Catalinimonas alkaloidigena: one gene and its partners. The protein of the gene in region 3 interacts with the protein of the main gene of each other region in a pairwise test. Links are inferred from orthologs where the notes say so. Each region holds a gene or a part of one and is shown on either strand. Other genes may lie near its edges.

Region 1 (9,378 bases), on a different replicon or contig from region 3:
GCTGCTTCCGGTTCCAGAAAGCTTCGGCTTCTTTCAGGCCGGTGTCCGTGCTGCCGAGGCCTTTGCGGGCATATCCCAGTGTTTTGAGTACCGCTTCGGCGTAGAGGTTCAGGCTGCGCAGGTTGATCTGATCCACAATCTCTCCCAGCGGCGGCGAAAGCGTGGTGGTAATTACCTGCCGCCCTTTTGGCTCCGGCAACGGCTGGGTGCGTGCCGAGCCAGGGGCCTGGGTCACCTTAATGCCCTGTTCCTCCAGCGCCTGTGTCAGCTCGAAGGCCGCTTGCAGCGGCGGGTCGGGCAACGATCCTTTGATAGAAAACTCGGCTGGGCCGGCCGGAATCGTGCCACGTAGCGTCCGGTACGACGTAAACGGCACGCCGTAGATGTACCCCTGGTCGCCACTGCCCACGGCCCCCGTCAGCATCCGGTTATCGAACTGGAGACCGGGCACCACGGGCACGGTCCGGATCACCGAGGCCGGCTCGCCGGGTTGGCCCGGCTTAAAATAGAGGTGGTATAAGTTTTCGCGGAAATTCAACCCAAATGCCGGTGCCCCGTAGTAATTTCCAACGTCTTGCCAGATCCACCCGTCGGGCATGTCAGAGTCGAACGCACGGTCGTCGGCAATGACCTGACCTTCGATGCGTTTAATACCGTGGTCGGCGACGGCTTGTGCCCACTGGCGCAGGAGCGCCTCGGCGTCGGGATAGCCCTCGAAACGGTCGCTACCAAGTGTAGGGTCGCCCGTGCCGCGGATGTAAAGGTTGCCGTACAGCGTGCCACTCTGGTCCAGATTACCGTCCCATTCCACGAAGGTGCGGTAGCGGTAGTTGGGCCCGAGTAAGCTGAGGGCTGCCCCGGTGGTAACGAGTTTCAGGGTCGAGGCGGGCGGCAGGGCGCGTTCGGCGTGGCGCGAGACGATCGTCTGCCCATCGCTTACGCGTTTCACCACGAAGCCCCAGCCGGCGTGGCGTAACGCGGGGTGAGCCTCGAGTTGGTCCAGTTCCTTGCGCAGTGCGTCTAGCGCCGGAACCGACTGAGCCTGAACGCGTAGGGACAAGAAAAGAAGGCTAGCCAGTAAAAATCCAACTCGGGACGAGCCGTGGTGGGGGAGAGAAAAGCACTTTGTGAAGAAAGAATATAGATGCATGTGGATTGTGAAAGAATCTCCTTTGGGCCGGTTCGGTTCGCGGCTATTTTTGTAAAAGTGCGGTAATATTTTATGAACGAAAAAATCCTGCAAACCTATCTTCGGAGGCTGACCAACCTGAGCAGCAGTAACAAATCGCTGCTGTTGCTCAGGCTGTCCAGTGTGCAGGATATCGATTTGCACGCGTTTGACTACGTCACGCAGCAGGGGGCAGCCCAGCAGCCTTCGTTTGCGCTGATCGAACACTTGATCGCCCGCCGCGGGTCAATTGATCTCGGGCCGGTGGTCGATAGCCGCGACGGCACGACGGCGGTGTTGAGCCAGCGGCTGAAGAAAATCGCCCGTACGGAGGCCATGATTCGGGAAGAGCGCGGTGCGCGCGACCTCTACGTGGGGTGGCCGTTTGTGCAGGGGCGCTTCCCCGACGGGACGCCCGTACGAGCGCCGCTTCTGTTTTTTCCGGTAGAACTACGAACCGACAAGCAGCGCTGGAAACTGGCGTCGCTGGCCGACGAGCCCATTACGTTCAACCAAAGCTTTCTGCTGGCCTACGCCCACTACGCCGGCATTCAGCCCGACGAGGCGCTCTTCAGCGAGAACTTCGACGAAGCACCGACCGACAGCCTGGCGTTTCGGACGGCGGTCTACGAGATGCTGAAGACCAGTCCCATCGAAGTGAATTTTCATCGCGAAACGTTCGAAAATAAGCTTCTGGACTTTACGACCTACCGCCGCGCCGACTACGAAGCGCTGTACCGTCCCGGTCAGTTGCGGCTGGTGTCCGAAGCGGTGTTGGGGCTTTTTCCGCAGGCCGACTCGTTCCTGGTACCCGACTACGATTTTCTGCTGAGCCTGAACCCCACGCCCGACGTGGCCGAACTGTTGCATGCCGACGAAGAGCCGGACGTGAGCCGCCGCATTCGCGAGGAGCAGACCTACACCGTGCTGCCCATCAACGCTGCGCAGGAGGAAGCGCTGCTGCGCGTGAAAGAAGGGCGCTCGCTCGTGGTGCAGGGTCCTCCGGGGACCGGCAAGTCGCAGCTCATCTGCAACGTGATCGCCGATTTTGCGGCGCGTGGCAAACGCGTCCTGGTGGTTTGTCAGAAACGGGCCGCCCTCGACGTGGTGTACGAGCGGCTGAAGCACGCGGGCATGGAAGAGTTTACCGCGCTGGTCCACGATTTTAAGAACGACCGCCGGCAACTGTTCGCCCAACTGGCCAAGCAGATCGAGCAGGTCGACGAATACCGCAACAACAACAACAGTCTGGACGCGCTGCAACTGGAGCGCAGCTTTATCGAAACGAGTCGCCAGATCGAGCAGCACGCCGACGAGTTGACGCAATTTCGGGAGGCGTTGTTCGAAACCGACACTTGCGGCATCTCGGCGAAAGAATTGTACCTGACGTCCGATCCGCACGCGCCAGCCCTCGCGCTGGAAGATCTGTACCACGCGTTCGATTTCCGGAATCTGACCACGTTTCTGACCAAGCTGAAGCGATACGTCGACTATGCCCCACGTCTGAACCGGCCGGATCATCCCTGGCTGCAACGGCAGAGTTTTGCGGAGCTGGGCCTGAAGGATCAGAACGTGTTGAGCAACCACATCATCGCGATTCCCGATGCGGCACAGGAGTTTTATGAGCTGACGCAGAGCCTGTTGCGCCAGCCACTGGACCTGGCGACAATCCTGGACATCGCCGCGGCCAAAAAAGATATTTACCGGCTGTTGGTGCTGTTGAACGACGTAGAGGTGTTCCGCTTCTGGCAGTACATGCTCGACGTGACGCCCGAGCCGCAGCAGCTTTCCCCGCTGAAAGATCAGCTGTACCAGACCTTCGAAGACGAAGGCATTTGGGAGCGTGGTACACGCGAAGAGGTGGAAGAATTACACGAGAAAGTCACCGACGCGCTGCACCAATCCGAGTCGGGTTGGAACTGGATGCGGTGGCGTCTTTTTTCGCCGGACCGTCGGCTCATTGCCGCGCAACTGGAAAAAGAGGGCTTGTCACTATCGCCCGAAAGCCTACAGTGGCTCTCGAAACGCCTGCAAAAGCGCCTGAATTTCGAGCGCCTGATCCGACAATTTCAGCAGATCGAGTGGTTGCCGCCGCTGGCCCACACATTCGACAAAGAAGCGTTGGTCCGCTATTTCCAGAACGTCAACAAGACCGTGGTGGCGGCCAACATTTTCCGGCACCTGACGTCGTATCCGCACTTGTTCGACTTCAAAGAAGTGACGTTCGACGTGATGTACGAAAATACGGTGCAACTGGTCCGGCGCTGTGAGTACGTGCTGGCCCTCCACGAAGAGTGGTCCCGGCTACTGACCGACGCGCAGATCGAAAGTTTGTGGACGGGGACGGTGGTGCCGGGCACAATGCTTAAGGCCCTGGCGATGGATTTCGAGTGGATGGTGGAATTTGATCGCGTGCGGGCAGAGTTGAGCCCCACCGAACAGGCAGTGCTGACGCTGGTAGAAAAAGGACTGGCCGAGCAGCAATTGCCTGATGAATCGTACGGCACCGAGGCGTTGCTGCTGTTTCAGAACAGCCTGCAACTGGCCTGGATCGAACATTTGGAGCAGAAGTACCCCATTTTACGGTCGGTTTCTTCCAAGCGGATGGAGCAACTGGAGCGGGGGTTGCAGGAGCACATCGTGAACAAGCGGAAGCTGAGCAAGGAAACCCTGCAGTTGCGGTTGCGCGAAAACACGTACCAGACCGTAAGCTACAACCGCCTGCGGAACCGCGTCACTTACCGCGATTTGTACCATCAGGTCACCAAAAAGCGTCGGTTGTGGCCGGTGCGTCGCCTCATTCAGGAATTTTCCGACGAACTGTTCAACCTGGTACCGTGCTGGATGGCATCGCCCGAATCGGTGTCGGCCCTGTTTCCGATGGAACAGATGTTCGATCTGGTGATTTTTGACGAAGCGTCGCAGTGCTTTTCGGAGAAGGGATTGCCCGCCCTCTACCGCGCACAACAGGTGATGATTCTGGGAGACGACAAGCAGCTTCAGCCCAACAACCTGTACCGGGTGCGCTGGGACGACGAAGACGAGGAAGCGCCCGAGGCCGAAGTGGATTCGCTCCTGAACCTGGGAAACCTGTACCTGCCGCAGTTGCAACTCATGGAACACTACCGCAGCCAGTCGCTCGACCTGATTGAGTTTTCCAACCAGCATTTCTACAAACGGACGCTGCGCCTGTTGCCCGATTTCAACGAGGCCAACCGCGAAGAACCTGGCATTCATTTCGAGAAAGTACAGGGGCAGTGGGAAAATAACACCAACCGAACGGAGGCCGACGCCGTGGTGCGGCTGGTCGGTAATTTGTTGCGGAAGGGCGAAAAAAGCATTGGCATCGTGACGTTCAACGCACCGCAACAGGCCTTGATTCAGGACCAGTTGGAGGCGGCTGAACTGGCGTTGCCGGAAGAGTTGTTCGTGAAAAACATCGAAAATGTGCAGGGTGACGAACGTGACATCATCATCTTCTCGATCGGCTATGCGCCCGATGCCAAGGGGAAATTGCGGATGCACTTCGGGAGTCTGAACGCCGACGGGGGCGAAAATCGGCTGAACGTGGCGGTGACGCGCTCGCGCCTGAAAGAATACGTGATCAGCAGCGTGTGGCCCTACGAGCTTCGGACGGATGACGCCCGGCACAACGGCCCGAAGTTGCTGAAAGCGTATCTGCAATACGCGCTGGACGTATCGCAACGGAAGTTTCGTCCGCAACCGCTGCCCTACACACAAACGCGCAACGAGTGGCTTCTGAAGCGGCAACTGCTCGAACAGCACGCCGCACTGGCGATGGAATTACCGTTCGCGGACCTGACGGTAAAAACTTTCCACCGTTACTGTGCGCTGATCATGACCGACGACGAACTCTACTATCAATACCTGTCGGCGAAAGAGGCACACGTCTACCTGCCTGAGACCTTCCGGGCCAAGCACTGGAACTTTAGACGAATCTGGAGCCGGAATTTCTGGGCTGAGCGCAAAGAAACGGTCACCCACCTGCGTCAGTACATCGACGAACGGCTGGCGGTGCGCACCAGCGCTTAGTTAATAATCGATTTCGAGGTTGAAGCGCTGCCGGAACTCTTTCAGTAGCGGATTTTCCTGTGCCCACTCGGTAAACCGTTCGGATGGCGTATAGGCCTGCTTCCGCACTTCCTGCGGAGCCGCAATCTCCGACTGGATGGTGATCTGCCGGTTGCGTAGCGTTTGGCGGAGGTATTCCAGCAATTCGGGTCGGAGTTGCTCCAGCGTGTCGCTCTGGAACTTATGATCGAGTTTCAGGTGCAGGCAGGTGCCTTTCACCGTCAGCGGACGGCCCGACAGGGCGTAGTAATTCGGATTCTCTTCTTTCAGCCGCTCGACGTGTTTCGTAAACACCTGCATGAGCGTGTCGGGCACTACGGGTTCGTCCTGCACAATCGGCTTCGGTGCTTCGGCAAGCGCCGTTGCCGCTTCCTGCACCGGCGCGGCCGTTGTGGCAGCGGGGTGGCTCACTTGGGTGCGTAGGGCGTTCAGGTCTGGCAGGCGCACGGTGCTGCGCGCCATGGAAGGACGCGGTGGCGGTGCCGTTGTTTTGGTCGGGGTCGGTGCCGCAGAAGCTACTTCGGCGGGTTGTGCGGTGGCTGCCGGTTCGCCGACCGTCGGACGGGGTATGGCCGGAATGGTGGGCTTGGGTGGCGCTGAGGTGCCCTGGCCTCCTGATGGGGGAGGCGTCGCCACTGGTTTGGGCGGGATGGCCGCTGTGCCGTTGGCGGGCGGTATAGGCGTCGCCGGCGTTGCAGCACCAGCAGGGGCGATGCCATTGTTCCCATGAGCAGAAGGCCGCGCCTCGGGGGTAGGTTGTGCGGCAGGGGCACTTGGCGTATCGTGGGGAGCGCTCGGTGCTTCGCGCTCGAACTTCACCAGGTTGACGGCCGACTGCACGTGGCACAGTTTCATCAGCACAATTTCGACGTGCAGACGTTGGTTCTTGCTGTTTTTATAATCCTGGTCGCACTGGCTGGTAAGGTGAAGTGCCGTCATCAGGAACGAGGCCGACGCCGCGCGAGCCTGCTGGCGGTAACGGTCCTGCACTTCTTCGGACACTTCGAGCAGCGAAAGCGTCTGTTCGTCTTTGCAGACCAACAGATTGCGTAGGTGTTCAGCCAGGCCCACCACGAACTGATGGCCGTCGAAGCCTTTGCGCAGCACCTCGTCGAACAGCAACAGGGCGTCCGACATCTGTCCCAGCAAAGCGGCCTCCGTCACCCGGAAGTAGTAATCGTAATCCAGGATGTGCAGGTTGTCGACCACCTGCCGGTAGGTAATGCTCCGGTCGGGCGAAAACGTGCTGATCAGGTCGAACATCGAGAGCGCATCGCGCAGCCCGCCGTCCGCCTTCTGCCCGATCAGGCGCAGCGCTTCCGACTCGGCCGGAATGTCCTCCTGCCGGGCAATGCTGGCCAGGTGGTTGGCAATGTCGCGGACCTGAATGCGGTTGAAATCGAAAATCTGGCAGCGCGACAGAATCGTCGGGATGATCTTGTGTTTCTCGGTCGTAGCCAGGATAAAAATGGCGTACGACGGCGGCTCTTCCAGCGTTTTCAGAAAGGCGTTGAACGCCGCATTGGACAGCATGTGCACCTCGTCGATGATGTACACCTTGTAGCGTCCAACCTGCGGGGCGTAGCGCACCTGCTCCACCAGATTCCGGATGTCTTCGACCGAGTTGTTCGAGGCGGCATCGAGCTCGTGGACGTTGAACGAACTGCTGTTGTTAAAGCTTGTACACGAACTACACTGGTTGCAGGCTTCGCCGTGTTCCGTCAGGTTTTCGCAGTTGATGGTCTTGGCCAGAATGCGCGCGCAGGTCGTTTTCCCCACGCCACGCGGCCCGCAAAACAGAAACGCCTGCGCCAGATGTTGCTGCGCAATCGCATTTTTCAAAGTCGTCGTGACGTGCTGCTGACCCACGACCGTATCGAACGTTCCCGGACGGTACTTCCGGGCCGAAACCACAAACTGATCCATTGGACCAAGTTAACAAAGTCGGTCGGGAATGGAAAGACAGTCCGGCCAATGTGGATAACAATTGGTCGGGCACGATCCTGGAACCCACCAAGCTGCTTCCGGTTTCCCGACGTCGGGCACCGGTGTTCCGGTATTCTCTCAAAAACTCAGCTTGATGCCGTTGGTGAAAAGAATGTTGACCTTTTCGATGGGGACAATGGGCGTGGCGTCGTACTGCCCCGCCAGGCGCGAACTAAAGGCCAGCACCCGCGTCACCTGCAAGGTCAGGTTTACGTCGCCACTAAGCCGGGGTTGAAAAAAGTGGTTGAACCGCGCCTGATAATACACAATGGCGTTGAAGCCCAGCACGTCGTTCGGCGACCAGCGCCCCGCCACGTAGTTGGTACTTTTCAGGAAGTCCGTCTGCGTCACCGTTGCGTTTTCGGCGTTGGGCGGCAACCAGCGCTCCTGCTCCCCCATCAGGCCCGGCCCCAGGGCCAGCGAGAATTTCTCTTCGTCGATGATCTCGTAGCGCAGGCCAGCGCCCAGCAGCATCCGTTGCCGCAGCCCCCGGCTCTGGTCGTACTGATATTGCGCAAACGTTTCGTACGACAGCGGCTCGTTCCGCAGGAAGTTGATCCGCCCGTGCAGGTACGCATCACTGATGACCGACGTACCGCCGACGCGCACCAGGTTGACTGTCGAAATCAGCATGTAGTTGTGCAGGGCCGACAGATAAGCCACGTTGGTGACCAGTTTCAGGTCGAAAACACTTACCTGCTGGTAGCGGTAGTTGGAGGTCAGATCTACGCTGCCCACCCAAATGTTGGTGCTGTCGTCGCTCAGCCGGTCCTTTTCTACGTTCAGAATTTGCGCATGGCCCGCCCAGGGCAACAGCCACAGCAGCACAACAAACAGACGGGCGAGAAGGGGAGAAAAAGGAAAGATGGAAGGAAGTAAACTCTTTTGCCTCATATTGCGTTATCTTTACGCCTCTTTCTTCGGCGAAGTTATCCGGACCGGACGATTTTACGGAGAAAAGATCACCCTGGGGTCGACTGGAATTGACAGCTTGGTGAGTAGAGTGTAAGCATGCAGGGAGTTGAGCGAGTCTTCCTTAAAAAATTCGTTCGAACAATAATTGGCGAAACTAACTACGCCCTTGCTGCCTAATTTAAGATAATTAGCTAATGCAAGTGTCTCGCCGGCGTTGCGGTCCTGTAGCGTCGGTATATGAGGCATCGAACCACAGGACTAGCGTGCGTGGTGTCGTGACGCGCATGGCGAACTTCAGCGACTACGGAGGCTGATCAGGTCCGTTCGGTACCTTTGGTCTCTCGACAACCCAAACCGCAACTAAGCATGTAGAAGGCACTCGTACTGCCTTGACTGGACCAGGGTTCAAATCCCTGCGACTCCACAATAAGCCGCCTCTGTCAGATACAGAGGCGGTTTTTGTTTTTCAGGGGTCCAAAAATTGCCTGTCTAACTCTTAAAATGAATTACTTACATTGCAATAGGTTACGTTAGTTGCCAAGCTTTGTAACCAAAACACCCCGCTGAGATCTCCCTTAGCGGGGTGTTTTTTTCATTAATCCTTTCTGTACTAGCTATACTAGGGGTTCGTACAAATCATGATACATCAGTAAACCTCCTACTGGTGTGAAAACCATGATATCAATTATGGTTTTAATGATTATTGTTTGTACTTTGTAGTTGCGCATATCTCCTCTATTGGCGTGATATACGCTACTACCTATGAAATCTACTATTCGCATTTCATGCATCGTTCATCAAGGTCATATTCGTTTACGCCTGGACATGCCTTTTCTTTGGGAGTTAGTCGATAACGTTAAAACCATCTCGGGTGCCCGTTGGAGCAAAGTATTGGGCTGCTGGCATTTGCCAGATTCGTACAAGACGTTAAATGAGATAGCGCAACTATTTCCTCTTGCGGACCGCTCGAGTTTAACGGATGCTTTGTCTGTGCCGGAGGTAGGAAAATCCTACACAACTCTTGAGCCGGTATCCCCAGACGTACAACTTGAATATTTGCCCATAAGCTCCTTTTGCGAATGCCAAAGCGAGAACAGGATGTGCGCTTTGTACGCAGCCTGCAATGGACACGGTGGGATGCAACGCATCGAGTGTGGCATATCACCCGGACAAGTCAAAACATAAAGTCACTTCGTCACCATTTTGGCAGTCGCCTG
Region 2 (9,319 bases), on a different replicon or contig from region 3:
TGCCGCTAAAAAATCGGATAACGGCGGAAAGCGTCCAGAAAAAAGCCCTGTTCCATTTCTGAAACAGGGCTGGATCTACACGATATGGTTCTGTACAAAAAAAGCGTATTAATCTTGCCCGAACCAACTCAGGGTGTTCGAGACAAAAGGTGCGTAGGCCGACGCGTGGGTGCTGTCTGCAAACGGCACAAACGACACGGACGTGGCGCCCTGCGTTTGCGCGTGGTTATACAGGGCTTCGGCATTGGACGACGGAGCCACCTGATCGGCGGTGCCGTGGTAAAGGCGCAACCGCGTTTGCGGTAGCCACCGGTGCTGACTCTGATCGCGCAACGCCTGCTTGAACACAGGCTCGCCGTTGCCCTGAAAGTCGGCCAGAAACTGAGGCGTGAGTAACGCATTCACGTGGGGTGTGAGTTGGGCCTCGATGGCGTCCAGGGCCTGCGTACCGTCGAACAGCCCCGCCGTAATCCGTTGGGCGTACGGTTCTTGAAATACCGTTTCGGGAGCGCGCTCCCACGTATAGAGGGCGTTGTAGCTAACCCATTGCAGGGCCAGTCGCGCGGGGCTTATCAGTGGGCGGGTGGTATCCTGGAGGTGGCTCTGCATTGTGCCGAGCAGATCGTAGGCGCCACCCCCCACGGACGACGCGATAAGCTGCCACTCAAATTCTTCTTCGTCTTGTTGTTCCAGAAGTTTCAGGGTAGCCAGCGTCGCGTACGCGCCGGCGTCGTATCCTGCCAAAAACAGCCGATCGCTGTGTGGCATCTGCATTTTGTAGCAAAACTCCTGAGTGGCGCGCAGCAGGTGGAGCATGTGGGTCGCCGATGTGGTGGCGTGGTGGTAGGCCAGCGACGTGACCGAAACGTCTGGAATGACTGTGATAAACCCGTTAGACGCCATCACTTCCGCAATGCGTGCCGAAGTGCCCGGCTTGAAATGCGAGGGGGATTCCAGGTCGTTGCCGTTCAGCGGGGCCTGAAAAATCAGTACCGGATGGTCGCGACTCGCGCGAGGGACCAGAATGGCTGCCGACGACGTAACTGAATCGCCTTGGGTGTTGGTGGTGCGGTAGGTGATGCGGTACAGGTCGATGTCGTAGTTGAGCGAGCTGACCAGATCCGGCCATTTTTCGGCCAGTTGTTCGTGCGTAAGCAGGCTGCTTTGTTGCGTCTGAAGTAGGTAAAGATTCGGGGCACCCGGGTAGATGTGCGTCAGTTCGGGGGTGCACCCACACAGCGCCAGCATGGTAAGACGTATTCCCAGAAAAGCGAAAATCTTCTTGTAAGTCTTCATAACACCGCTTCTTGGTTTATATAATGTTAAATATACGAACGAAGCGATGGATGTCCCTACTGCCCAGGAAAGGCGGGAAGTAATTGAAAATCAAAAAAATAACGGGTACCTACGGCAGAAATGGATAAATCGTCTGTTTCTCCTGGTTCGTAGAAAAAAAAGACGATTCTGTCGGAGGTGAATTTGTTGTGGAACTGCCTTGCAATCAGGCAGATAGACTAGAGTGACCACAATCTGATGCTGGACCTTACATGAGGTCATTCGGTCGCAAAAAGCCAGTTTAGGCGTTCACTTTGTCCTTCTGGCTCTTCTTTTTGTGTTTCGCACGGTTGCGCTCTAGGTACTCCACTATTTTACCGGCAACGTCCACGCCGGTCGCCTTTTCGATGCCTTCCAGACCGGGCGACGAATTGACTTCGAGGATAAGCGGGCCTCGCGCCGACTGCAACATGTCCACCCCGGCGACGCCCAGCCCCATGGCCGACGCTGCTTTAATGGCCGCGCTCTTTTCGGCACGCGAGAGTTTGATGACTTCCGCCGAGCCCCCGCGGTGTAGGTTAGAGCGGAATTCGCCTTCTTTCGCCTGGCGCTTCATCGCGCCTACCACTTCGCCGTCGACCACAAACGCACGGATGTCGGCCCCTTTTGCTTCTTTGATGAATTCTTGTACGATGATCCGCGCCTTCAGGCCGTTGAATGCTTCAATGACCGATTTGGCGGCTTTCTGGTTATCGGCCAGTACTACGCCCAGCCCTTGGGTGCCTTCCAGCAGTTTGATGATCAGCGGTGCACCGCCCACCTGCTCGATGATGTGATCGACGTCTTTCGAATAGTTGGTGAAAACCGTCTTGGGCAGGCCCAGCCCCGCACGCGAAAGGATCTGCAAGCTGCGAAGTTTGTCGCGCGAGCGGATCAACGCCTGCGATTCTACCGCCGTGAAAACCTTCATCATTTCGAACTGACGCACCACCGCCGAGCCGTAGAACGTAACCGAGGCCCCGATGCGCGGAATAACGGCGTCGAAGTCGTTCAGGTAACGCCCCCGGTAGTAGATGGTAGGATTTTTCTGCTCGGCAATCAGGTCACACTTCAGGTGATCGATGATTTCGGCGTGGTGACCGCGTTTGCGCGCAGCTTCGACCAAACGGCGAGTAGAGTACAAGCTGGCGTTCCGCGAAAGGATGGCGATTTTCATAAAGTAGGAAATTAGGTAAGAGAACCTGGCCTTGCGGCCAGGCCATAAATCAGCAAAAGCCGCGCTTATGCGTTGCCTTTTACGATGAATTTGCCGTTCATCTTCTGCCAGTGCCCTGGGTAGGTACAGACAAATTCGTACTCGCCGGCGGCAGGCGCGGTAAACGTAACGGTGACCGATTCGCCGGGTTTGGCCAGCTTGGTGTGGGCGATTACCACCGGATTGTCAGGCACCCAATCGTTTTCCTGGCCGGCCTGAATGCCCGCCCGGGCAATGCCTTCCATCTTTCCTTTCTCTACAAACACAATGTTGTGCACCATCGACGCATCGGTGGCTTCGTTGACGAGCGTAACGGTTACTTCCGCACCCGCCGGCACGGTAATCTCTTCCTGGTCGTAATCCATTTCGGCCATGTTGTTGCCGATGGCGCGTACGGTAATGGTGACAGGGCCGGCGGCGGTGCTTTCGTCCTCGATCGCCGACGAAACGACCATTTCATCTTGTTCGGTGTTGCGGCTGCGGTCTTCGTTGGCACAGGCACCAAAAATCAGCAGCGCGAGGAGGGGAGCAAAAGTCAGAAAACGGTACTTACACATAAGATAGGCTAATAGTTTATCTTACAAACGTACCCCCGCCCCAGTGGTTTGCCAAACCTCGGGGAAAAAATCCAGAAGAGGGTAAGAGGCCGGAATGGCGCAGCATGCTCTGGCCCTGTTCATGGATAGCCGCCTCGAAAACCCCGGAGTATTTTGGATGCCAGGAGCATCCCGGTCAATCTAGCCCACCATAACGTAGCCGGTCGGGTAGCGGTACTGCGAATTGGCCACCCGGCTGCTGACGGCCAGCGCCAGCGTAATGGTGCCGACCCGTCCGATGAACATCGAGGAGATGATGATGAGCTTGCCCAGCGGCGAAAGCGAACTGGTGATGCCCATGCTGAGCCCAACCGTCGCGAAGGCCGAAACCTGTTCGAACATGATGGCGATGAGGGGTTTGCCCCGTTCGGTGATGGTCAGCAGAAAGATGCCCAGCAGGTTGTAGGCGATGCCGAACGCGAAGACCGAAAAGGCTTTGGCCAGCAGTTCGCTCGGAATGGTGCGCCCCGCCACCTCCACGGCCGTGCGTGTGCGGATGGTCGACAGGGCCGAGGCGGTAATCAGAAAAAACGTGTTGGTCTTGATGCCGCCGCCCGTCGAGCCGGGACTGGCTCCGATGAACATCAGCGCCAGAAACATAATCACCGTTGCTTCGGACAGCGCGGCCATATCGACCGTGTTGAACCCCGCCGTGCGAGTCGTCACCGACTGGAAGAACGACGTAATCAGCGCCGGCACCAGGGCGTGGTCGGCCAGCAGGTGGTTGCGCTCCAGGGCCATAAACAGCACCGTGCCCACCAGAATCAGCGCGAGCGATACGTACAGCGCCAGCTTGGTGCCCAGCGTCCAGTCTTTCCAGGGCTTTTCCAGGCGTTCGCGCAGGGCGCGGATCGAGAACAGGTCGTTGATGACGTTGAAGCCCAGTCCGCCCAGAATGATGATGCCCGCGATGATCACGTGCAGGACGTACGCATTGCGCACGGGAAGTTCGTAGAGGCCGTTGGAGAAGAGGCTGAACCCGGCGTTACAGAAGGCCGAGATGGAGTGAAAAAGCGAGAAAAAGATCTTTTGCCGACCGGAAGCAAATTCTACCTCTTCACCCCAGGTCAGAAAGATCAGCACGAAGCCCAGAAATTCGATCAGGAGCGTGATGGTCACGACGCGCCGCAACAGCCCTTTGGCTTCGAACAAGGTTTCGCTGCTGAGGTGCTCACGGATGATGGACTGATGTTTCAGCCCCACCTGTTGCGTGAGCAGTCCCGCAAAAAACGTCGCGAACGTCACAATCCCGATTCCCCCGAGTTGAATCAGTCCCATGATGATCCACTGGCCTTTCAGCGTAAAGTAAGTGGCCGTATCGACGACGATCAGCCCCGTTACGCAGGCGGCACTGGTGGCCGTAAAAAAGGCGTCGAGAAACGGCATGCTGCCGGGGGCGGTCGTCATGTTGGGCAACATCAGCAGACCTGTGCCCAGCGAAATCAGCAGCAGAAAGCTGGCGATGAACAGCGTGGCGGGTTTGATCTGAATGTTCGAAATCTGGAGCGAGGCCTTGGTCAGTTCGAAGCTGCTCAGCAGCAGAATGAACAGAGAAATGACCAGCTGGTACGTCCGGTCCGACTGCGAGATGTTGAAAGTCCAGAGCAAAATCTCCAGCACGCGGTCGCCCGTGACGAATTTAATAAGTCCCCCGACGGACAGAATAGACACCAGAATGCACTCAAACCACGTTTCGCGGATAAACGCAGCCCGCTCGAAAGCGTAAAATACCCGCACGAGGTAGATCACCACGAACATGGTGAAGATGATGTCGAAGCCGCGCAGCAGGGCGATGCTTTCGACTCCGCTGAGGGCAAAGCCGTACCGGTACGTCAGCAACAGCAGCGCTCCGGTAACGTTCAGAATGGTCAGGTAGCGTAGAAAATCGGCTACAAAATCGCGACTGCTGTAGAGGCGTCGGTTCAGCTGCTCAATGCCCATGCGTTGCCGTACTGTGTTGAGAAGAGGAATAGTGGCGGAATAACTGGTTGCGTTCTGCCTCCGCAAGGAACTGCTGCTGCGCAATGGGCACCACGCCTACCGCCTCGCAGACCAGCCCTCCGGCCAGGTTGGCAAGTTCGAGCAGCAGGCGTCCCGGCAAGGCCAGCGCCAGGCAGACCGCCGCCACACTCACGACCGTATCGCCCGCCCCCGACACGTCGGCAATGGTCCGCAGGTGCGCCGGGACCCGGTGGTGTTCCTGATGCGTTTGCAGGTACATGCCATGCTCTGAAAGGGTGAGCAAAACGCCCTCCAGGTCCATTTGCTCTTGTAGCTGTGCCACGGCCGCCGCCAGGCTCTCGGGGCGCTGCGGATGCAGGTCCAGGTGCATGCCCTCGCGCAGTTCTTTCAGGTTAGGCTTGAACAGCGTCGCCTGCCGGTACGCCCGGAAGTTGCGTTTTTTCGGATCGACCACCGTCGGGATGGCTAGCCGCCGTGCTGCCGCAATAACCTCCTGAATCAGTTCTTCGCCCAGCACGCCCTTGTCGTAGTCTTCGAAAATCACCACGTGGCAATGAGGAAGTTGTGCGAGGATAATGTCCAGCAACCGCTGCCGGTCTTCCGGAGGCAGGGGCGAATCGTCTTCCGAATCGATCCGGAGCATGTGGTGCGAACCTGAGATGATGCGGTGTTTGATGGTCGTAATCCGCGAAGCACTGCGCGCAATGGCTTCGGTGGTGAGCTGCTGTTGCGACAGCAACTGAACCAGTTCGTCGCCGTCGGCATCTTCGCCTATGACCGAGGCCAGCATCGGGGTTGCCCCAAGGGCCTGTACATTCAGCGCGACGTTGCCGGCACCGCCGAGGCGTTTCTCTCGTTGCTTGACGCTGATGATGGGAACGGGCGCTTCAGGCGAAATCCGGTCCACCTTTCCCCAGAGGTACGAATCCACCATCACATCCCCGATGATCAACACCTTCAGGTTACGGAAGGCATCGAAGACATCACGGAGAGAAGTGTAGGGCATACAGAAGATACAGTTAGCGTTGCAGATCCCGGTCGAGGTCACCCCGGAGGAGGCTGATTACGAAGGGGCTGTAAAAATAATAGCGACGGATGGGTCCGTCGCTATTCTACACAATTATTTCCGAAAAGGAGAGACGCGTACTAGCTCAGTTTGCCGAGCGCTTCGCGAATCCGCCGCATGGCTTCCCGCAAATCTTCGTCCGAAGCCGCAAACGACATCCGGATGCAGTTCGGATTCCCGAACGCTTCGCCTGGCACGGTCGACACGTGCGCCTCGTTCAGCAGGTACATCGACATATCGTCGGCATTCCGAATCACCTGGTCGCCGTTGCGCTTCCCGAAAAATGCGCTGATGTCGGGGAACAGGTAGAAGGCACCTTCCGGCAGGTAGGTCTTCACGCCCGGCACGTCTTTCAACAGTTCCAGCACCAGATCACGCCGCCGTTTGTAGGCTTCGGCCATCTGTTTGGTGGCTTGCATGTCGCCTTCCAGCGCCACGATACCCGCCCGCTGTGCCATCGAGTTTGCACCCGAAGTCACCTGACCCTGGTATTTGTCGCAGGCTTTGGCCAACCACGTGGGGGCCGCGATGTAGCCCAGGCGCCAGCCGGTCATGGCAAACCCTTTGGCAAAGCCGTTCACCACGATCACGCGGTCTTTAATTTCTTCGAATTCGGCAATGCTGGCGTGGTTCCCCGAGAAGTTGATGTACTCGTAAATCTCGTCGGAGATCACAAACACATCTTCATGACGGGCCACAACGTCGGCCAGCGCCTTCAGTTCGTCGCGCGTAAACACCGATCCTGTCGGGTTGCAGGGCGACGAGAACATGATCAGGCGGGTTTTGGACGTAATGGCCTCTTCCAGTTGCTCCGGCGTCACCTTAAACTGATTTTCCAGCGAACCGCTCACTTCCACGGCTTTTCCTTCGGCCAGTTGCACCATGGCCAGGTAGCTCACCCAGTAAGGCGTAAAGATGACCACTTCATCGCCCGGATTCACCAGCGACATAACAACGTTGAAGAGCGACTGCTTCGCACCAGTCGACACCACGATATTTTCCGGTTTATAGTCGAGGCCATTATCCCGTTTCAGCTTGTTGACAATCGCTTTGCGCAGCTCGGGATACCCCGGAACCGGCGAATAGCGTGTATAACCGTCGTCAAGCGCCTTTTTGGCGGCTTCCTTAATGTGGTCTGGGGTCTGAAAATCAGGTTCGCCCAGGCTAAGGCTGATGACGTGGATACCCTGAGAAGCCAATTCGCGGGCTTTCTGGGCCATGCCGATGGTCTGTGACTCTTCCAGATTAGCAATCCGGTCGGCGAGGGGAAAGGTTTTAGTCTCGTTCATTGCAGATTGGTGCGTAAGCAAACGGGCGCAAAAGTAAACCTTTCTTCAACAACCAACAACGAAATCATCCCTCCGATTTTACAGAATATTCTTTGGCCTACCACTGCGCCCTTTGTACCAATGCCTGCCCTTCCTTGTAAAAAAAGGAGCCGCCGTTTGCAAATGCGTCAGCCCGCCACCTATATTTGCACTCCCAATTCGAAACGGTCCCGTAGTTCAATTGGATAGAATGTCAGATTCCGGTTCTGAAGGTTGGAGGTTCGAGTCCTCCCGGGATCACCAAAAACCCGCTTTCATGCAAATGAGGCGGGTTTTTTCTTGGTTCGGGACAAAGTTCGGGACAGTTTCCAAGAGCATTGGTAGATCTAATGGATGTGCGCTCAACTTGCTGCGCTTTTTTTCTGGCTTTTCGACCAATGGATCATTCCTCTCGGAGAGCGAATTAGCTGCCTTCCCCTCGGCAACATAAATTTTGCCTGCCCTTGAGTTCTTTAAGAAGTATACTTACCGCTGAAGAGCGTGGCTCTCCGCTAGCCTTTGCTCGCATTCCTATAAAAGGAACTTTAATGCTTGCTGGGCCGCTATCTCCTCACCTAGGCAAAGATGCTGGTAAGTGGCGGCGATCGCTTGTCGAGCTTTCGCGGCGGCTTGCTCATAATTCCCTTCTGCCCACGCGATGGCCGCTTCGGGCGCAAACGTGTCTTGCTGATCCATCAGGCGGAATCGTGCTTTTTGCAGGTAGACCCGTGCTTGGCGCGGGTTGCGGACATAGCGGGCTTCAAAATAGGCGGCTTCTATCCACAAACCATGCTGGTAGAAAAAGGGTATGGACTCGAGTTGGACTAAAAATTTTTGTCGATACACATCGGCCTGGGATATAGTTCCTTGGTCAAGTAGATGTGCGTAACGCAAGGCCGCTTCACTCACCGCAAAGAAAGGCGAGGGAGGATCCTGTGGCTGGCAAAGACGGGCGAGGGTAACGGCATCCCATTGGGCAGGACGTAGCCCTTGGTAATAACGGCCCACGAAGTTCATGTGCAGGAGTAGGTACTCGGTCATCGGGTGATGGCGGATCAACTGATGAAGCAGGGCACTATCAGTAGCAAAGATTCCGGCGTTCCGATAGGACACCATTGAGTAGCTCAAGGAGGACGCGGGTGAGCGCGCTCAGGCCCAGAAGTAAGGCGAGGAGGAGTTGATGCGCCTGCCTGAGTTCGGAGTGCCCCCAGAGCCCGAGGGCCGTTAGAAAACCCCTAAGGGACCGCCTAGGATGTAGAGAATCATGCTCTTTCGGCTAGCGGGTGCGCGACCGGGCAGCTTGGAGACGAAGCCCGCCTGGTCACCCAGAGGATTGTAGTAGCACTGCACGCGTAGCCCCTTCGTAGTGCGCCTCCACATAATAGGGCCGACCATGAGGTCAATGAAACGAAAGCCGACGGCCTTTCCGACCAGTAGATGCCCCAGCTCATGCAGGCTGGTATGAAGAAAACGGGCCCAGGGAAAAATGAGCAGTAAGAGGAGAAACCCCAGCCCAACCGGAGGGACAAAGAACGCCACCAGCTTGATAAACCCCAGCAGGTAGAGGATGCCACCTCCTAGTATCAGGAGAAGCGATCGCGTTCGGGTGGCAGAGGCGTTGTATGTCGAAAGCATTCTGCCTCATTGGTCAGATGATCTGCATAGGGGTTCTATCCATAGACAAGGCATTCGGTAGATCGTAAATTTAGCTTACTATTTTGTCCATGATAATCATGGCGGGGTAACCTGCCGCCGAGCGTCTAGCTTGACCATGATCACTGGGCTTTAGCACCGCCCCGCTGTTAAGGGGATTGGTGGACCGAACCGGAACAGAAGGGGCAAGAAGCCTTACCATGAG
Region 3 (10,538 bases):
GGCCGGCACCAAAGACCTGAAATGGGGCGTGGCCGACACATTTAACGGCAACATCTACCGACTCAACCTCGAAACCGGCGACGCCACGTTACTGACCACCGGCCACCGGCCCGGCACCCAAAGCCCGTTTTCGAGCCAGGCGCACGCGCATCAGTCCATCAGCCCCGATGGCAAATGGGTGCTCTTCAACTCCAGCATGCTGACCGACAGCGACATCATGATGGTGCCATTGCATCCACAGGGCTTGTAGCGCGAGCTGACTTCTTTTCTTTGTTCCGTTGAATCACTCCCCGGGTAATGCATAGGGCCTGGGGAGCTTTTTTATGGCTTTTCCGCTACAGCACGGCCTTAAGAAAGGCAACGGGGTAGTTACCGTAGCTGTACGTCTACCTCGGTGGCCACTTGCTGAGTAAGGTGCTGCACGTACTGACGGAACGTGGCTGGGTCCCGAAATGCCGGGTCGCTCAGTTCCCACGCACCGACGGCGTAATAGCTGACAGGCCGGCTTTCCTGCGCTTTTAGTTTGGCAAAATAGGCCTGCGCCAGTCTGCCCGCCGGGGGCGCCTCCGTATAGCCGAGGTACGCTTGTTTCGGAACAATCAATGCCAGTCCCAGCAACCACTCGCGGTTGTACGTTTCGCGGTCGTGCGTGAGGAGGGCTACCCATTCGCCGACTTCAAGGACCGTCAGCGAGTCGGTGGGGTCCAGGTTGTTCATGCCGACCAGTAGCGTCTCGTCGCCCTGCAATCCGCTGAGCGTAACGGTGTTGCGGTAGGCATACATGCCGGGCCAAATGGTGGGTTGTTCTTCGACCGTGTAGGTGCGCGAGGTGCCGTCGGGGGTCCAGCGTTGGTAGCCGAGGTGCATCATCGAGCGCACCGGGCCTTCCGTCACGACATTGAACGTCGTCTGAGCCACGTTGTTGAGTGTATCGTCGACGGTCACGCCCAAGCGGTAGAGGCTGTCGCCGATCATCATCGCAACGCCACCAATGCCGACCGAATTGCCCACGGACATCACGTCCCGCCCCCAGGCTTCCATCACGTGGTAGTTGTCTTCCACCGCACCGTTGGCGTCGAGTCCCACCGTGCGGGGCGACATGGTGGCCACACGTTTGCCAAACAGATCTTTGGCGTTGCGCCCGTCGAGGTAATGGCGGAAGCCTACTTTGTCGTTTTCCCACGAAGGACCGTCGGTCTGGTAGGGCTGGTAGCCGAACCCGGCGCTTTTCGGCAGTTGATTTGCGTACGAGGTGTCGCTTTGCCGGGGTTGGACCGGCGTATCGGCCGACGTGCGTTTGCCGAACCTGATCTGCGTACGGCGGGGGTAATCCGGAGACTGCGCCACCCACGAAAGGCGTAGCGTTCGGGAGCTATCGGCAGGCAGGTCAATCACAAAGAACAGTTCGTCGCCCGAGCCGTCGCCATCCAGGTCGTCCAATTGGGCGGCAATCGTATCACCCTGCGGCGTCAGGAGCAGCGGAACTACCTTGCCCTCCGGCAGCGGGGCCAGGGCATCGTGTGGCACGGCAACCGGGTGGTCGGTCAGGGCTATCGAAGCGGGGTTGGCCAATGTAAGCTCCTGGCTGGAGGGCTCTTCAGCAGATTGACAGGAAAGGAACACGAACGAGGCCAATAAAGAAGCGAGTGCGCTTGTTCTGAACATGGTGGGGGATCGATAAAAAAACGTATTGCGGAGCGCGAACAAACCGGTGGCATAAGATAGCCAAAGAAGTTAGGACGCCGGGGGCTTTGCGTCACAAATTTGAAAAACTGCCGGAGGAGCCTAAAAGAAAGCGCCCGTCTGAACCTATCCAGACGGGCACGTGATTATGCCTAATCAATATACGGGGTGAAAGAGCTTAGTTACAGCGATTTTCTAGGAGCGTAGCGTTCTCGTAGCCAATCAGTTCGTTTTCCAAGCCATCCACAATGCCTTCCAATTCTTTCGCATAGCGCTTCCAGTACTGCACTTTGTAGTACTGCATGACAATCGTCTTTTGCTTCTCGTCAATGATTTTTTCAAGTAGACTTTTGCCTGAGTTCCTACCACGGTTATGAAGGCGAAGTGTCTGTCTCATAAGAAGTTGAAAATGTAATGTAAAGTGTAATGCCCAATCTGTTCAGTGGTTCAAAGTAACGGTGCTTTGGGCAACCTTCCAAAGTAATACGTGTCGGTACCTTGAGGTAACCTAAGAGGCTTTCGAGGATTTTAAAACGACGAATTACTTTTATTGGTATATCATACATCGTGCCAGCCTGCCGTGCCCGATGCTTCGTCAGGAGGGCGACTGAGGCACCGTTTGGCGCCTTTGGAAGGGCTTTTCGGCCTTCATGCTTCGTAGTAACGCACAACCCCGGATACGCATTGGCAATCAGCTACTTACAAAATTCTTTTGTCAAGTCTTCCTCACGAAGAAAGCACATGCCGGACCTGACAAAAAAGGTCTCGGAATTTTAAAAGCGGGCAAATCTTTACCTGGTCGGACATTTAGAAAAACGATGGGCTTTGGCGCACGGTGCGGTACGACGGAGCCGTCTTCTCCGCCTACAGTCGGCCCTTCGACGTCTATAAAACGTTGCCTTGCCCCGATCCTTGTATGACAACGGGCGGCTGGAAAGAACCGCAAAAAATGCTGGTGTAAAGAACCGTTGCCAAGTTCACCGTTTTGCGCACAGGTGCGTGGCGTGCATTGTGGCAAAGTCTTTGATTAGCTCTCGTTCAGGCACGAGGAGATGAAGATCGCCGCGTGTGCACAGGGGCTGAAATGTATGTAATCCTAAACCAACTATCGGTAAATCAATGGATTATAGGATGATTATTACATATGAACACACGCCTTTCTGAGACAAGCGACAAACTTATTTCTATACTTGCCCGAACGATTTACCTCTAATTAACCACTAAACCCTTTAGCAACATGCGTAAAACAAGTATTCTGTACGTGGCTGTCCTCATGCTTCTGTCGGCAGGGGTATTTGCCCAAGCCTTTGAGCAGGGAACTTCCGTGATCAGCCTGGGCTACGGCATCGGCAACCTGAACAAAACCCTTTTCAGTACCTACGAAAGCGAAGCCGGCTATGATTACACCGGTGTCGGGCCATTCTTCGGGAAATTCGAGTACGGCGTCTCCGATCGCGTAGGCATCGGCCTCAACGTCGCGCACGTCGGTGTTAATGTACGTTACAACGAGGAATACAACGGTGAGACGTACAACTACCGCGTCAACTGGCGCAACACCAGCATCCTGGGGCGTGTCAACATTCACTTTGCCAACACCGAAAAGCTGGATGCTTTTTGGGGAGCGGGCATCGGCTACCGTTTCGGGGCGTGGTCGTACGAGGACAACAATCCGGATGACTCGTCGGAAAATAAGATTGGCGCCCTCAACCCCCTGGGCTTCGAAACGACGATTGGTGTGCGGTATTTCTTCCTTGAAAACATTGGCGTATACGCCGAGGCGGGCATCGCCAAAGCGCCCCTTCAGTTTGGCGTGAACGTACGCTTCTAAGCGGTCGTACAATCGACACTCAATAGAAACGCCCCGTGGCTGGTTAGCCACGGGGCGTTTTATGTAACGGATTTTGTAACGTTTTTATGACGCAAACTGCGCGTCCAGCTTGTCGGCCAGTACGCGTTTGCCTACGGCACCGACTTGCTTGTCCACCAGTTGACCGTCTTTGAAGACCAGCAGCGTAGGAATGCTACGGATGCCGTACTTCATCGACACTTCCGGGTTGCTGTCTACATCCAGTTTCCCGACCACAGCTTTTCCTTCGTACTCACCGGCGAGTTCTTCTACAACAGGCCCGATCATTTTGCAAGGACCGCACCATTCTGCCCAGAAGTCAATCAGGACGGGTTTCTCTGTGTTGATGATTTCATCAAAGTTGGCGTCGGTTACTTCGATTGCTTTTGCCATTATATCAAATTGATTAAGTAATTGTACAAATCAGTATTGCTAATGAAAAGAAAAAACGACTCTGAAAGTTCCTTCTAGAATGTCGTACGTACGACATTTCCGAGAGTTGTGGCTTCGGTCGTTGAAAATCAGAAGGTTAGGTAATCACCTCGCACGTCAGGCCGCCCAGTGTGGTTAGTTGGTCGATCAGTTCGTTGCTGGGCACTACCTTGAAACGGCGCGAAATTAACTCAATTGGTTTAGGATCTCCCGGGTGTTGCAGGCAAATGTTCAACTGACACTGGCCGGGGTGGGTAGTAAAGGCCTCTTCCAGTTGGGCAAACAACTCCGGATTGAGACGCTGCACCGGCACGCGCACGCGTAATCCTTTGGCGCGTTTCTCGCGCTGGCCGTTCAGTAGCTCAATGCTGAGCGGACGGAGCTGCCACTGGTCAGTGCCCCGGCGTTGTTCTACCCGGCAGCGCACAAACAAAAAGCGGTCGATCTCGACGTAGCCGCCAAGCTGCACATAGTTATCTCCAAAAAGGAAAAGTTCGGTGGCGCCGTCGTAGTCTTCCAGGGTGAAGATGGCGAACGGATCACCGTTTTTGGTCATGCGCACCGCTTTTTTGGTGACAATGCCCGCAATGTTGATTTCCTGGTTTCGGTACCGCGACAGATCTTCCAGCCCCAGAAGCGAACATGTACAGAAGCTTTCGATCTCGAGCCGGAACTGGTCGAGCGGATGGCCGGAAATGAAGAACCCGACCACGTCTTTCTCGTTCTTGAGCTTTTCGAGTTGTCCCCACGGTTCGCACTGCGGAATGCGCGGGAGTGGTACTTCCTGTTCGCCGCCTCCGAAACTGGCGAAAAGCGTTTGTTGCGAATTGTTCTTGTTTTCGTGGTACAGGTTGCCGTAGCGGATGGCCTTTTCCAGCAGCGTCTGCTTGTCTTCTTCGGTCGAATAGAAGTACTGAGAGCGCTGCAACCCGAACGCATCGAACGAGCCGGCGTAGGCCAGGCTTTCGAACGTTTTTTTGTTGACGGCCCGCAGGTTGACCCGTCGTGCAAAGTCGAACAGGTCCGTGTAGGGTCCGTTTTTCTCCCGCTCTTCGATGATGCTGTGGACGGCGGCTTCGCCCGCCCCTTTGATCGCCCCGAGTCCGAAACGAATTTGCCCCTGTTGGTTGACCGAGAACGTCACGCTCGATTCGTTCACGTCCGGCCCCAGCACCGGGATGCCCATCCGCTTACACTCTTCCATAAAGAAGGTGATCTTTTCGATGTTCCCGATCCAGTTGGTCAGCACGGCCGCCATGTATTCGGCGGGGTAGTTGGCCTTGAGGTAGCCCGTCTGGAACGCCACGACGGAGTAGGCAGCCGAGTGCGAACGGTTGAAGCCGTAGGCGGCGAACTTCTCCATGATGTCGAACACTTCTTCCGCCTTTTTCTTGGGGATGTCGTGTTTCTCTTTCGCACCTTTGATGAAGATCTCGCGCTGCTTGGCCATCTCGTCCAGCTTCTTTTTTCCCATCGCGCGGCGCAGCAGGTCGGCAGCTCCGAGCGAATAGCCCGCCAGGATCTGTGCCGTCTGCATGATCTGCTCCTGGTAGACCATAATGCCCTGCGTATCTTTCAGAATCTCTTCCAGCAGCGGGTGGGGGTACTCGACCGGCTCGCGGCCGTGCTTTCGTTCCACGAAGTTCGGAATGAACTGCATCGGCCCCGGACGGTAAAGGGCGTTCATGGCCACCAGATCTTCAATGTTGGTGGGTTTCAGGTCTTTGAGGTACATCCGCATGCCTTCGGACTCGAACTGGAACGTCCCGACCGTATCGCCGCGCTGGTAGAGTTCGTAGGTCTTGGCATCGTCGAGCGGAATCTGGTCCGGATCGATCTTGACACCGTGGTTCTGTTCGATCAGGTCGATGGCTTTTTTGATGATGGTCAGGGTCTTCAGCCCCAGAAAGTCCATCTTCAGCATGCCCGCGTCTTCGATCACTTTGCCGTCGAATTGCGTCACCATCAGGTCGGCATCTTTGGCGGTACAGACCGGAATGTAGTCGGTGATGTCGTCCGGCGCGATGATGACTCCCGCTGCGTGGATACCCGTGCCGCGCACCGAACCCTCCAGTTTTTCGGCCATGCGGAGCGCCTCGCCCGACAAGTTGTTCAGCTTGCGGATTTCGACCAGTTCGGGGACCTGCTCAAACGCTTTCTTGAGCGTCATGCCGGGGTTGGCCGGGACCAGGTTGGCAATGCGGTTGGCTTCGGCCAGCGGCAGATCCAGCACCCGTGCTACGTCTTTGATCGACATTTTGGCGGCCATCGAGCCGTAGGTGATGATCTGCGCCACCTGGTTTTTGCCGTACTTGTCCACCACGTAGTCGATCACCCGCTGCCGCCCTTCGTCGTCGAAGTCGACGTCGACGTCAGGCATCGAAATCCGTTCCGGGTTGAGAAAACGTTCGAACAGGAGGGAGTACTTGATCGGGTCGATGTTGGTAATCCCGATGCAATACGCCACGCACGATCCGGCCGCCGAACCCCGTCCCGGTCCTACGGCTACGCCCATGCGCCGCCCTTCGTTGATGAAGTCCTGGACGATGAGGAAGTACCCGGCGAAGCCCATCGTTTTGATGATGTGCAACTCGTGGTTGATGCGCTCTTCCACTTCCGAGGGGATGGACAGGGTCGCGGTATCTTCGTGCGTCAGCGGCAGGCCGTTGTAACGCTTCTTGGCGCCTTCGAATGAAAGGTGCTGGAGGTACGCGTCGGCATCGGGAAACTCCCTTGGAATCGGGAAGTTGGGCAGCAGAATGTCGCGCTTCAGCTTAGGCGGCGTAATCTTGTCGACAATCTCGTTGGTGTTGTCCAGCGCCTCGGGCAGATCCTTAAATAAGGTTCCCATCTCGGCGGTCGACTTAAAGTAGAATTCATCGTTCGGAAACCCGAAGCGGTACTCTTTACCGCCGAAGCCATCGCCCTTCCAGACCGGCTTGGTTTTCAGTTCGCCGGTGTTCACGCACAGCAGTACGTCGTGCGCGTTGAAATCGTCGCGGTCGAGGTAGTGTGCATCGTTCGAGGCGATCACTTTGACATTATACTTCTTGGCGAAGCGCAGCAGCACGGCGTTGACCTTTTCCTGCTGCTCCATCTTGTGGCGTTGCAGTTCCACGTAGTAATCGTCGCCGAATACATCGAGCCACCACCGGAACAGTTCCTCAGCTTTCTCTTCGCTGTCGTTCAGGATGGCCTGGGGCACCTCCGCCCCGATGCAGCAGGTGGTGGCGATCAGCCCCTCGTGATACTTTAATAAGATCTCTTTGTCGATCCGCGGCCATTTGCTGTACATCCCCTCCAGGTAGCCGATGGAGCAGAGCTTGGCGAGGTTGCGGTAACCCGCCTGGTCTTTGGCCAGCAGCAACTGGTGATTGCGGTTGTCCTTGTCTTCCTTACTGAACTGTTTCTTGTGCCGGTCGGCCACTAAGTAGAACTCACAACCGACAATGGGCTTGACGTTGTACTTACTTGCTTCGGCCACAAACTTGAATGCCCCAAACATGTTCCCGTGGTCGGTCAGCGCAACGGCCGGCATGTTATCGGCCTGCGCTTTTTTCATCATGTTCGAGATGTTGGTGGCACCGTCGAGCAGCGAATATTGGGTGTGAACGTGGAGGTGACTGAATTGGGGCATAGCGTACAAAAATTACCTAGCGAAATTAGCTAAAGTGCTAACCATCTGAATAAGAAGTTTTCCACACCCTTGGTGATGCGTGGAAGGTTCTCTTGGAGACACAGAAGCGGCGACCGGAGTTCATTTTGCTCGCTTTTTGCGCTTTTCTTGCTCCGGCGTGCACGGTGCATTGTGAAAATAATTCAATAAAATAATCGGATGGGTCAATGTGTAATGTTTTTACACTTCTTGGCATGTCTAAAATGAGTCGTAAGAAGGTAGGACGGATTAAGAAAGCGTTGCGAGAGCTAAAAGTGATGTAAGGTTTGCTCCCGGTAGTCTGGAGAAAAAGCATAAAAATGAACTTCAGCGGCGGCGGGATATGATTTTCGGAGGTTGAATAATGTTGATATTAGGTTAATTAATGTTACGTACGTTTCTTTGTAGTGTTGAATTAGTTAATTACCACGTACAGCACATGAAAAAGCTATATCTCTTAGCATTATTAGCTCTGCTCTTGGGAGGGGCTGCAGAGCGCGCCGTAGCCCAGCCGGATTATTGTCAGGACCTCGACTTTCAGTTCGGCACGACCCAAACCGAACGGCTGCAGGATGCGATCCGCACCCGCGACGGAGGACTTCTGCTGGTTGGCTACCGCTCCGTTGTCAACATTGGTCGCTTTGACCTGGATTACTGGATTGTGAAACTGGACAAGCACAACAACCTGGAATGGCAGCGGCTGATCGGCAGTATGAACGACGATTATGTACAGACTGTCACCGAAGATACCCTTAATGATGGGGGCTTCGTGGTGGCGGGTTATACCACTGCCCTAAAAGCAAGCGGGAACATTTCGATGCCTTCTACAGACCCTTACCGCAACGGGATTACGGACATCTGGATGGCCAAAATCTCGTTCGATGGAAAAGAATTGCTGTGGGAACGCCGCCTGGGAGGATACTTTAAAGAGTCGGTATCGTCCATTACCCTGACCAAAAACGGCACCTACCTGATGAGCGGACGTACCAACTCGTTGCCGGAGACAGGCGATCTGGGGCGCGACAAGCAATTTGGAGGCTACGACCTTTGGTTGGTAGAGATTAACAAAAATGGGGTGGTAATGCGCGACAAGCGTATCGGAACACCGCACCACGATAAAGTAGAGAAAATCATTTGCACGACCGATGGCGGTTACCTGCTGGCAGGCCACAGCACCATGATGAGCCTGGAAGAATCGAAGCAGGAAGGGAACCTGATTCAGGACGATACCGACTCGGAAGAAAGCCTGCAGGAACGCAACGCGTTCGTCGTCCAACTGGATGGGCAACTGAACGAGCGCTGGCGCTTCGTGAGTGAAAATCCGGCCAACGAAGCCATCTATTCTGTAACGCCCACGCGTGAGGGCGGCTATCTGGTGGCGGGCTACATTCAGAACAGCGTCTTTATGGTGCAACCCCAAAATGCCGTAAGTCAGTTTAGCAAAGACATCTGGCTGGCCAAACTGAACGCGGGGGGCGAACTGATCTGGGAGAAGCGCTTCGGGGGCAACAGCGACGAGATTGCCTACAACGTAGTAAGTTCCGATGACGGCAACTTCCTGATCGGCGGAATTTCCAACTCTCTGTCAATGCAGGGCGCTAAAGACGGAGCCAACCTGGGAAATTACGACTATTGGCTTTTGTCGGTAGACGAGCGTGGTACCAAAAAGTGGGATGCCACCTATGGTGGTACGGGCGAAGATCGACTGATTCGGATCCTGCCGCAAGACAACGGCATTTTGCTGGCGGGCTGGTCCAATTCCGTGGCCGATGGAACCAAAATGACCAAAGGCAACGGCGGAAACCACTTCTGGCTTACCAGCCTGAGCCGCGATGAAGTAGGCACCGTAGAGTGTACTATTTCGCAAAACATACTATCTCAGGACAACACACTAGAGCCGGTAATGACCGAAGAAAATATTGCCCAATCGGCAAGCGGACTTTAATTAAGCACTAATTCAACACTTGCTTATTTCATGTGCAAGCCGCTCTCGGTCTCGGGAGCGGCTTATTTTTTGTCTAGTATACTGCAAACGCCATAGGGTGCTACGCGTTGGCCTCAACCGATTTTATTGCTACTGGCTTTATGCCACACCAACGCTAAGCCATCGCTTTTACAGCCGTCCTTGATCTGTGTATGTCGATAGGGGGTCGGTTGAGAACTGGAAATCGGCGTGATAGGTGCGGACCGATCACCGTCTTACTCTGTGGTCCTGTCTCTACCGCCTTTTGAAGATGAAAAAAGGCAGTTTTCCGCAACCGGAAAACTGCCTAATGATAATAGGTGAAGCACTAGCAAGGATCAGAGGCGCGCGTAGTAATTGCGGACACGGCTCTGTAACTGGCCGTAAATGGGTTTGCAGAACTCGATGAACATCTGTTGGGGCGGGGGAGGTGTTTGAGGACGCAACCGCGTGAGTTTCAACTGGTCTTTGCTCAAGGCCCGCTCGTCGCCTTTGTAGTTAGCCCATTGGCTCACCCACACAAATTCGCCGGGATATTTTTCATGCACCAGCACCTGGCGTGTCCGTCCGTCGAGGATGCGCATGGTGACCAGCCCATTCGATTTAATCTCTTGGCGGTATTCAATAAAGTTCGCCTTAACCGTTCCGTACACATCGGCGTCTTCGCCGTTGTCTAATTTCACCTGTCCTACTACCACAGAATCGCGCGTAAATTCTTTACTGTCGCTGAAGTTGTTGGTTTGGCCTACCATGAAGTCGTCAATGCGAATCTGGATGATTTGATCGGGCCCTTCTTTGATCTGCTCGCGGGGCGAGACAAACTGGACAAATTCGTTTTCGCGGTAATTCATCAGAAACTGATCTACCTGATCCTGAAAGAACTCGATGCTCAGCTGGTAATTGACCGAAGGCACCGGAACTTGTTCGACCAGCACCTTGACGGTGGCCAGGTAACGTGC

What was found.
Region 1: the proteins of dnaE (region 3) and BLR44_RS17380 interact in binary tests that used the Escherichia coli proteins (3 or more experiments, as listed by UniProt). The link is inferred for Catalinimonas alkaloidigena from one-to-one orthologs.
Region 2: the proteins of dnaE (region 3) and BLR44_RS13555 interact in binary tests that used the Escherichia coli proteins (3 or more experiments, as listed by UniProt). The link is inferred for Catalinimonas alkaloidigena from one-to-one orthologs.

What each region holds. Positions count from the first base shown.
Region 1 is NZ_FNFO01000007.1:117,206-126,583, forward strand. Bases 4,705-7,610 are described here. They hold BLR44_RS17380 (DNA polymerase III subunit gamma/tau), read right to left. Parts: upstream 7,187-7,610; coding sequence 5,222-7,186; downstream 4,705-5,221. Other genes in these bases: BLR44_RS17375 (AAA domain-containing protein), read left to right, coding at 4,705-5,221; BLR44_RS17385 (DUF481 domain-containing protein), read right to left, coding at 7,325-7,610. Also shown: dacB (D-alanyl-D-alanine carboxypeptidase/D-alanyl-D-alanine endopeptidase), read right to left, coding at 1-1,060; more of BLR44_RS17375, read left to right, coding at 1,223-4,704; more of BLR44_RS17385, read right to left, coding at 7,611-8,140. UniProt on the Escherichia coli protein: Part of the beta sliding clamp loading complex, which hydrolyzes ATP to load the beta clamp onto primed DNA to form the DNA replication pre-initiation complex.
Region 2 is NZ_FNFO01000004.1:679,739-689,057, reverse strand. Bases 5,340-8,186 are described here. They hold BLR44_RS13555 (pyridoxal phosphate-dependent aminotransferase), read right to left. Parts: upstream 7,444-8,186; coding sequence 6,235-7,443; downstream 5,340-6,234. Other genes in these bases: BLR44_RS13545 (hypothetical protein), read right to left, coding at 7,993-8,186; BLR44_RS13560 (bifunctional heptose 7-phosphate kinase/heptose 1-phosphate adenyltransferase), read right to left, coding at 5,340-6,094. Also shown: BLR44_RS13580 (lipase family protein), read right to left, coding at 109-1,296; rimK (30S ribosomal protein S6--L-glutamate ligase), read right to left, coding at 1,577-2,491; BLR44_RS13570 (plastocyanin/azurin family copper-binding protein), read right to left, coding at 2,557-3,087; BLR44_RS13565 (TrkH family potassium uptake protein), read right to left, coding at 3,268-5,067; more of BLR44_RS13560, read right to left, coding at 5,057-5,339; more of BLR44_RS13545, read right to left, coding at 8,187-8,589; BLR44_RS13540 (hypothetical protein), read right to left, coding at 8,686-9,096. UniProt on the Escherichia coli protein: Shows aminotransferase activity with methionine and histidine as substrates, and to a lesser extent also with phenylalanine.
Region 3 is NZ_FNFO01000001.1:500,058-510,595, forward strand. What follows is about bases 3,859-7,924. They hold dnaE (DNA polymerase III subunit alpha), read right to left. Parts: upstream 7,599-7,924; coding sequence 4,059-7,598; downstream 3,859-4,058. Other genes in these bases: trxA (thioredoxin), read right to left, coding at 3,859-3,922. In the rest of the region: BLR44_RS01890 (TolB-like translocation protein), read left to right, coding at 1-250; BLR44_RS01895 (DUF4861 family protein), read right to left, coding at 370-1,665; BLR44_RS29260 (hypothetical protein), read right to left, coding at 1,862-1,987; BLR44_RS01900 (porin family protein), read left to right, coding at 2,921-3,511; more of trxA, read right to left, coding at 3,596-3,858; BLR44_RS01915 (hypothetical protein), read left to right, coding at 8,056-9,561; BLR44_RS01920 (hypothetical protein), read right to left, coding at 9,918-10,538. UniProt on the Escherichia coli protein: DNA polymerase III is a complex, multichain enzyme responsible for most of the replicative synthesis in bacteria. This DNA polymerase also exhibits 3' to 5' exonuclease activity. The alpha chain is the DNA polymerase catalytic subunit.